One region of the Paracoccus sp. SY genome, then DNA from elsewhere that is predicted to be linked to it. Evidence: riboswitches for the same ligand, from Rfam matches in the RefSeq annotation. Region 1 holds a riboswitch; each other region holds the start of a gene.

The links. A riboswitch is a leader RNA that binds a small molecule or an ion and turns the genes downstream of it on or off. The one in region 1 is predicted to bind cobalamin.
Region 2: another riboswitch for cobalamin. It lies ahead of CK944_RS10025 (TonB-dependent siderophore receptor); the one in region 1 lies ahead of CK944_RS17140 (DUF1636 domain-containing protein).
Region 3: another riboswitch for cobalamin. It lies ahead of CK944_RS18960 (DUF1852 domain-containing protein); the one in region 1 lies ahead of CK944_RS17140 (DUF1636 domain-containing protein).

Annotation. Positions count from the first base shown of each region.
Region 1 is NZ_NWMQ01000032.1:18,824-21,085, forward strand. It holds gene cobW (cobalamin biosynthesis protein CobW) at 1-911, opposite strand, end outside; gene CK944_RS17140 (DUF1636 domain-containing protein) at 913-1,263, opposite strand; cobalamin riboswitch at 1,388-1,598, opposite strand; gene cobO (cob(I)yrinic acid a,c-diamide adenosyltransferase) at 1,636-2,259, shown strand.
Region 2 is NZ_NWMQ01000010.1:6,824-9,085, reverse strand. It holds gene CK944_RS10025 (TonB-dependent siderophore receptor) at 1-1,420, opposite strand, end outside; cobalamin riboswitch at 1,555-1,749, opposite strand; gene CK944_RS10020 (NAD-dependent deacylase) at 1,780-2,262, opposite strand, start outside.
Region 3 is NZ_NWMQ01000046.1:18,466-20,727, forward strand. It holds gene CK944_RS18955 (sugar phosphate isomerase/epimerase) at 1-271, shown strand, start outside; cobalamin riboswitch at 972-1,172, shown strand; gene CK944_RS18960 (DUF1852 domain-containing protein) at 1,300-2,262, shown strand, end outside.

The DNA of each region.
Region 1 (2,262 bases):
TGGCGCACACGCGCACCTACGGCCTGAACCAGAAGCCGCAGCGGCTTACCCTCGACTGCGACATGGCCCTTGACCCGAAGGACCTTCTGCACTTCGGCCAGTGTCGCGATCTTGCTGGCCAATGCCTTGGGATCCGCCTGTTCGGGCAGGTCGATCACCACCGTGTCAAAGTCGTCATGGTCATGCTCCTCCTCGCCCTCGTGGTGCGAAGGACGTGCGGCCAGATCGTTCTCGGCCGCCGCGTTGATCCCCAGAACCACTCGGGGATCAATCACGCCCTCCGTCAGGGCCACCATGGGCAGCGGACGCGGTGCCTCGGCCGTGATGATCTCGCGGGCAGCAGCAAGACCCGCCTCGCCAGCCAGGTCAGCCTTGGAAAGCAGCACGATATCCGCACAGGCGATCTGGTCTTCGAACACCTCGGACAACGGTGTCTCGTGATCAAGCTCGCTTGCGTCGCCGGGATGCGCCGGATCGGGGGCAAAGCGGCCTGCCGCTACGGCCTCGGCATCGGCCACGGCAACCACGCCGTCGATGGTGATGCGCGAGCGCAGGTCCGGCCAGTCGAAGGCCTTGAGCAGAGGCTTGGGCAGGGCCAGCCCCGAAGTCTCGATCACGATATGGTCGGGTTTGGGGTCGAGCGCCAGAAGCCGCTCGATGGACGGGATGAACTCATCGGCGACGGTGCAGCAGATGCAGCCGTTGGTCAGCTCGACGATGTTCGCCTCGGGGCAGTTGGCATCGGCGCAGGCGCGGATCAGGTCGCCATCCACACCGACATCTCCGAACTCGTTGACCAGCACCGCCAACCGGCGCCCCTCGGGGTTCTGCAGCAGATGGCGGATCAGCGTCGTCTTGCCAGCCCCCAGAAATCCGGTGACGATGGTGACGGGGGTTTTTTCAAGTGACATTTCAGACCTCGATCGGGGGAATGCGGGCAATGGTGTTCTTGCGGATCACTTCGGGACGGGAGCGCCAGGGCACGATGCCATCTGGCGTCGCGGCATAGGCGCGGGCCATCTCGGCCACGTCGTCCGGATGCAGGTCAGGATCCAGTCCCCCCTGCACATAGGTCCAGCGGCCAGGTCCACGGAACACGACAACGCAGGAGCGCTCGCAGGCCGAAAAACATTCCTGTCGGTCATGAGGCACGCCGCGCGCGGAAAGCGCATCGGACAGCCGCGCCCCGTCACGCGGGCCCTGCGGATCGGTGCCGTCGCGCCTGCAGGTGATGCAGACCGTCAGCGCATTCATCTTGGCCATCTGCCCTCCCGGCAAGCCAATGGACGCGGGAGCAAGGATTTGCGCGCAGGACATGCGAAAGCCTGATGGCCGCCGTCATGGCTTGCACACGGTTCACCCCGACCGCAACACAATGCGAATGCGAAATCTCGCACCGCACGCTGGCAGGTCTCCCGGCTTGCGGATGACGGGGATTTTCCCCGACGGTCACCCGACCTTCCCAGGCTGTTCGGCCCAGTGGCATCCGGGTGACCTCTCCGGTCACGGTCGCGGGGGCGGCTGCGCTTTGCTGGAAACCAGCTATCGCATTCCCTCTTAGCTCGCGCTGTGCGAGAACCAACGATGCACGAGGGAAGCCACGAGACCGCCTCGCTTGTCAAGAGAAAGGGAGCCATGCCGACAGGAACAGTCCCCAATGAGGCCGCGCGCCATGCCGAGAAGAAGGCCCGGATCAAGGCGGCCCGCGACCGGATGATGGCAGAGAAGACCGGCGAGAAGGGCCTGATCCTGGTGCTGACAGGCCCGGGAAAAGGCAAATCGTCCTCGGCCTTCGGCATGGTGATGCGGGCGATCTCGCATGGGATGCCGGTGGCGGTCGTTCAGTTCATCAAGGGCGCGATGGCGACGGGTGAGCGGGATCTCCTGCTGACCCATTTCCCCATCCTTTGCGAGTTCCATACCATGGGTGAAGGCTTTACCTGGGAAACCCAGGACCTGGAGCGTGATCGTGCCGCCGCCGCCCGTGCCTGGGCCAAGGCGAAAGACCTGATCCGGGACGAACGCAACCGGATGGTTCTTCTGGACGAGATCAACATCGCCTTGCGCTATGACTATCTCGACATCGCCGAGGTCGTGGACTTCCTCCGGTCCGAGAAGCCCGAGATGACCCATGTTCTGCTCACGGGCCGCAATGCCAAGCCTGACCTGATCGAGATCGCCGATCTGGTGACGGAAATGACAGTTGTGAAGCATCCCTTCCGACAGGGAATCAAGGCTCAGGCGGGGATCGAGTTTTGACAC
Region 2 (2,262 bases), on a different contig from region 1:
CGATCAGGTTCTCTGCCTTGAGCCAGAAAGCCGTGGCCCGCAGATGGCTGTCGCCCCATTGCTTTTCGACCCCGACCTCGTAGGTGCGGCTTTCTTCGCGTTCAAGCGAAGCATCGCCAAATTCGCTGAACAGTTCGTAAAGCGACGGCGCGCGGAAGCCGTTGCCAAGGGCCGCACGGAACAGCAGGTTATTGTCGGCGCGATAAACGGCTGCGACCCGCCCCGAAGTGAACCCGCCAAAGCGCGAATGGTCGTCGCGGCGCAGCGAGGTGGTGATGTCGAAGCGGTCCCCCAAGGCAGCGGTCGTTTCCACGAAGACCCCGTTGATGCGGGCATTGCCCTTGTCCGCGACTTCCTCTTTCTCGGTATCCGCACCGAAGACGGCGCGGACGCCCTGGCCGATATCGGTTGCGCCCTGCCAGGACAGCTTGGTGCGGGTGCCGACGAACTCGCTGGTTTCCACGACGTCCGGCAGAAAGGTAGGAGCGGCGAAATCCTGATATGATTTCCGCTGGATGCGATAACGGGTCAGGGAAAGGTCATGATCGACCGCGCCGGTGGTGAATCGGGCAAAACCGCGCAGGCCATAGCTTTCGCTTTCGGTATAGTCGTTGCCCGGCGTGCCTGGCACGTCACCTTGGAAATCGTCGAAATCCGCGGTGCTGTCTTCCCAGAACCCGTTGAAGCCGATTGTCACCCCGTTCTGCAGCCGGTGTTCGGAATAGAAGGACAGGCGCGTCGCCTCGAACCCGTCCTCCTCGAAGTTGCCCTCGTTTTCGTCCTTGGCCGAAAAGCCGTCGGTGCGGATATGGCTGACGTGAAATGCAAGGTCCAAGTCGTCCTGGCGCAGCGTCGCGCCATAGCTTGCGGTCAGCGTGTCATAGGTGCCTGCCTCGATCCCGAAATGGTGGCGCAGGCCATCCTCGGTCGGGCGCAGCGATTGCAGGGACAGGACGCCTGCCACGGCACGAGTCCCGTAAAGCGCTGACTGCGCTCCGCGCAGCAGTTCGGCACGGTCGATGCCGGCGCTGACCAGGCCTCCAAGATTATAGTAGGTCTTGTCGGCAGCGGGGTCCGACACCTCGATCCCGTCGATGACCACAGGCAGGTATTGAGCGGGCGCGCCGCGCAGTTGAACCACTCCAAGGGTGCCCAGCGGCCCCGACTGGCGCAGCGTCACCCCTGGCAGCTTGGTCAGGCTGCGGGTCAGGGGCTGGCTGGCCCTGTCCTGCAGGTCTTTGCTGGTCAGCACGGATACCGAACTGCCCGAGCGGCTGAGCTCGGTCGGTTCGCGATTGGCGGTCAGGGTCAGGTCGTCCAGGACGAAGGGCCTTGCCGCGGCATCCTGGGCGGCGGCGGGCAGGGCGGTCGTCAGCGCCAGGGCTGCGGTCAGGGACAGGAAAAAGGGTTTCGGCGTCACGAAAGACATCCTTCCAGAAACCCGGGCGATGCGTGCGGCCCGGGCGCGATGCGGTTCGTCCAGGGGGATGAACCCACCGGACAGCGACACCACCACGACGGAAGTTTCCGTATCCGGCGCGCCCCTCGCGCGCCGTCAGGGTGATCGCGTTCGGCAGGTCTCCTGACTTGCGGGTCATCGCTTGGCCGGGCCTTCCCAATCCCGCGGGCGGAACCAGTGGCGTCAATCCGGCCTCGCTCTCCGCTGACAGTTGCGGGGGCAGTCGCGGATTCGCACCGCGTTCCCTTTTAACCGGGGATCAACCCGGAACCGAGGCAGGGCCGCCTTTAGCTCACAAACCTGTCATGAGGCAAGGCCAATCAGCCCAGCGATGCCACCCAGTCCGGCACCGTGCGGCTGGCAGGGCCGATGATGCGCCGGTGGAAGTCGCGGGCATTGGCGCTGGCGTCCAGGTTCAGTTCCAGACATTCGACGCCGTTGCGGCGGGCGTGTTGGGCGAATCCCGCCGCCGGATAGACGTTGCCGGACGTGCCGATGGCCGCGAACAGGTCGGACCCTTCCAGGGCGTCCCAGATGCGTTCCATGTGATAGGGCATTTCCCCAAACCAGACGATGTCGGGCCGGGTCGCCGGACGGGCGCAGGCGGGGCAGGGGTCTTCAGGCTGCATCACCATCGGCGCGCGCCAGCGATGCCCGCAAGCCGCGCAAAGCGCGCCGGACAGCGCGCCATGCATGTGGATGACATCGGTGCTGCCCGCGCGTTCGTGCAGGTCGTCCACGTTCTGCGTGACCAGCGTCACGTCATGCCGCCGCGCCAGATCGGCCAGGGCCAGATGCGCGGC
Region 3 (2,262 bases), on a different contig from region 1:
CGCGCATTACGCCCATGGCTCCACTGGCGCCCCGCCCGTCGATTATTACGTCCGCCGCGCCGGCAACCGTCTGGAGCATATCCACCTGCAGGATGCCGACGGCCATGCCGACCGCCACTGGACCATCGGCGAGGGGACGATCTGCTGGCCCGCCGTTTTCCGCGCACTGGACGAGTTCACCTCGAAGCCGCGCCTGATCCTAGAGCTGCGCGACAAAGCGGGCATCCTGCCTTCGATCGAGTATCTGAAGAGGCTGGGGCTGGCGCGTTAAAAAACGGAGCGGTGATCCTAAGGAAACGGCTAATCATCGCTGAGTTTCGAATAGTAACCTTGGATTGCAAAATTAACGCAAACGTCGGCATTGTTCAGGCTATCGATTGTGATGGGCGGCGGGTCGCGCAACTGCTTTCCAACCTCTTGGCCATGTCATAACAAACGGAGCGCAGCACCCATCGCTCCGTATATCAGCTGGCGCGGCCAAGGGTTTTTCGGTCTGCAGGTTTCCAATGAAAGCTAAGCGATTGCCGAGGTGACTGGTTGCAGCACCCCTTTCGTCCCCCTCGTGGGCGGAGGAAAGGGCAAATAAAGCCATATCAGGAAAGCTGACAGAACCAAAGTCAGAGTCCCCCAAGCCTGCGATCACCATAAGTGTCGGGGCAGAACCGTATGCGCTGATCAGTACGCCGTGGAATATGCCTTCCCTGCCGTGGCTCTACCACGGGGTGCGGGGCCGGCCAGTGCGCCCCGAGAGGTCCCGAGATGTTCCTCGACCCGGAGATCGGAAGCTGCCTCAATGAGCGGAACGCGACATCGTTGATCGTGCTGCACGATGGCGCAGGGCTCCATGCTGACAGCACAGATTAGTCTGTTGCCTGGTCGGCACGGTCTCACCACTTTTCTGCGCAGTGGTTCATAGTCTTCATGAAGGAATTTCACGGCCACATCCGTTGACACCTTCCGTCCGTCAGAGGACTTTGCATCCAGATCAAGGTGCCGGGGAAAGCCTCGGGTAAAAGGGAATCCGGTGAGGCCATCGCCAAATCCGGAACTGCCCCCGCAACTGTAGGCGGAGAGCCTGTCGGAAAAGCCACTGGTGCCGAAGCCGCACCGGGAAGGCCAGACAAGGCGCAGACCCGCAAGTCAGGAAACCTGCCTTGAATCGATCACCTGTTCCGGCCGCGGTGGGCGCGTCGGGAGCGGCACATCCGCAAGGTGACATCGCCGCTTCACGACATGGGTCGTGGAGAGTCATTTGGTTTCACGGCTTGTCCACTCAAGCCGCTCAGAAGGCATGTCAGGATGAGAGAAGACCTCGCGTATTCTATCAAATGCATTCGTTTCGACGACAATTACCGTCCTTCCGATGGTACCCGTGCCACGACCAACTTCGCCAATCTGGCCCGGGGGAGCAGGCGCAAGGACAATCTGCGCAACGCCCTCACGATGATCAACAACCGCTTCAACGCTCTGGCCCACTGGGACAACCCGAACAGTGATCGTTACTCGGTCGAATTGGACATCATCTCAGCCGAAGTCACCATTGGCGACGGGAGTTGGATCAACGCTTTCCCGCTGATCGAGATTTTGAAACCAACGATCTATGATCAAAAGACCGGAAAGCGGATCTGTGGCATCGCAGGAAACAATTTCTCTTCATATGTGAGAGATTATGATTTCAGCATCAGGTTGCCGCAGCACAACAAAGGCCAACCTCAATTTGCCGCACCAGAAGACTTTGGCGTTCTGCATGGACAACTCTTCAAGTGCTTTTTGGCGTCTGCTGCCTACCGGGAGCATTTCGACAAACCGCCGGTTATCTGCCTGAGCGTTTCAGGGAGCAGGACCTATCACCGGACCGAGAACAAGCATCCTGTTTTGGGCGTCGAATACCATCAGGATGAGCTCTCGTTGACAGACCTGTATTTCGAACGAATGGGCTTGCAGGTTCGCTATTTCATGCCCGCGAACAGCGCCGCGCCTTTTGCCTTCTACTTCACCGGGGACCTGCTCAACGACTACTCCCCCCTCGAACTCATTGGCACGATCAGCACGATGGACACCTTCCAGAGGATCTACCGGCCCGAGATCTACAATGCCAACTCCCCGGCAGGACGGTGCTACCGGCCAAGCCTGACGCATCAGGACTATTCGTCGACCCGGATTGTCTACGACCGCGAAGAGCGCAGCCGGCTTGCTGTTCAGCAGGGACAATTCGCCGAAGAGCATTTTATCAAGCCGTACTGGAACATTCTTCAGCAATGG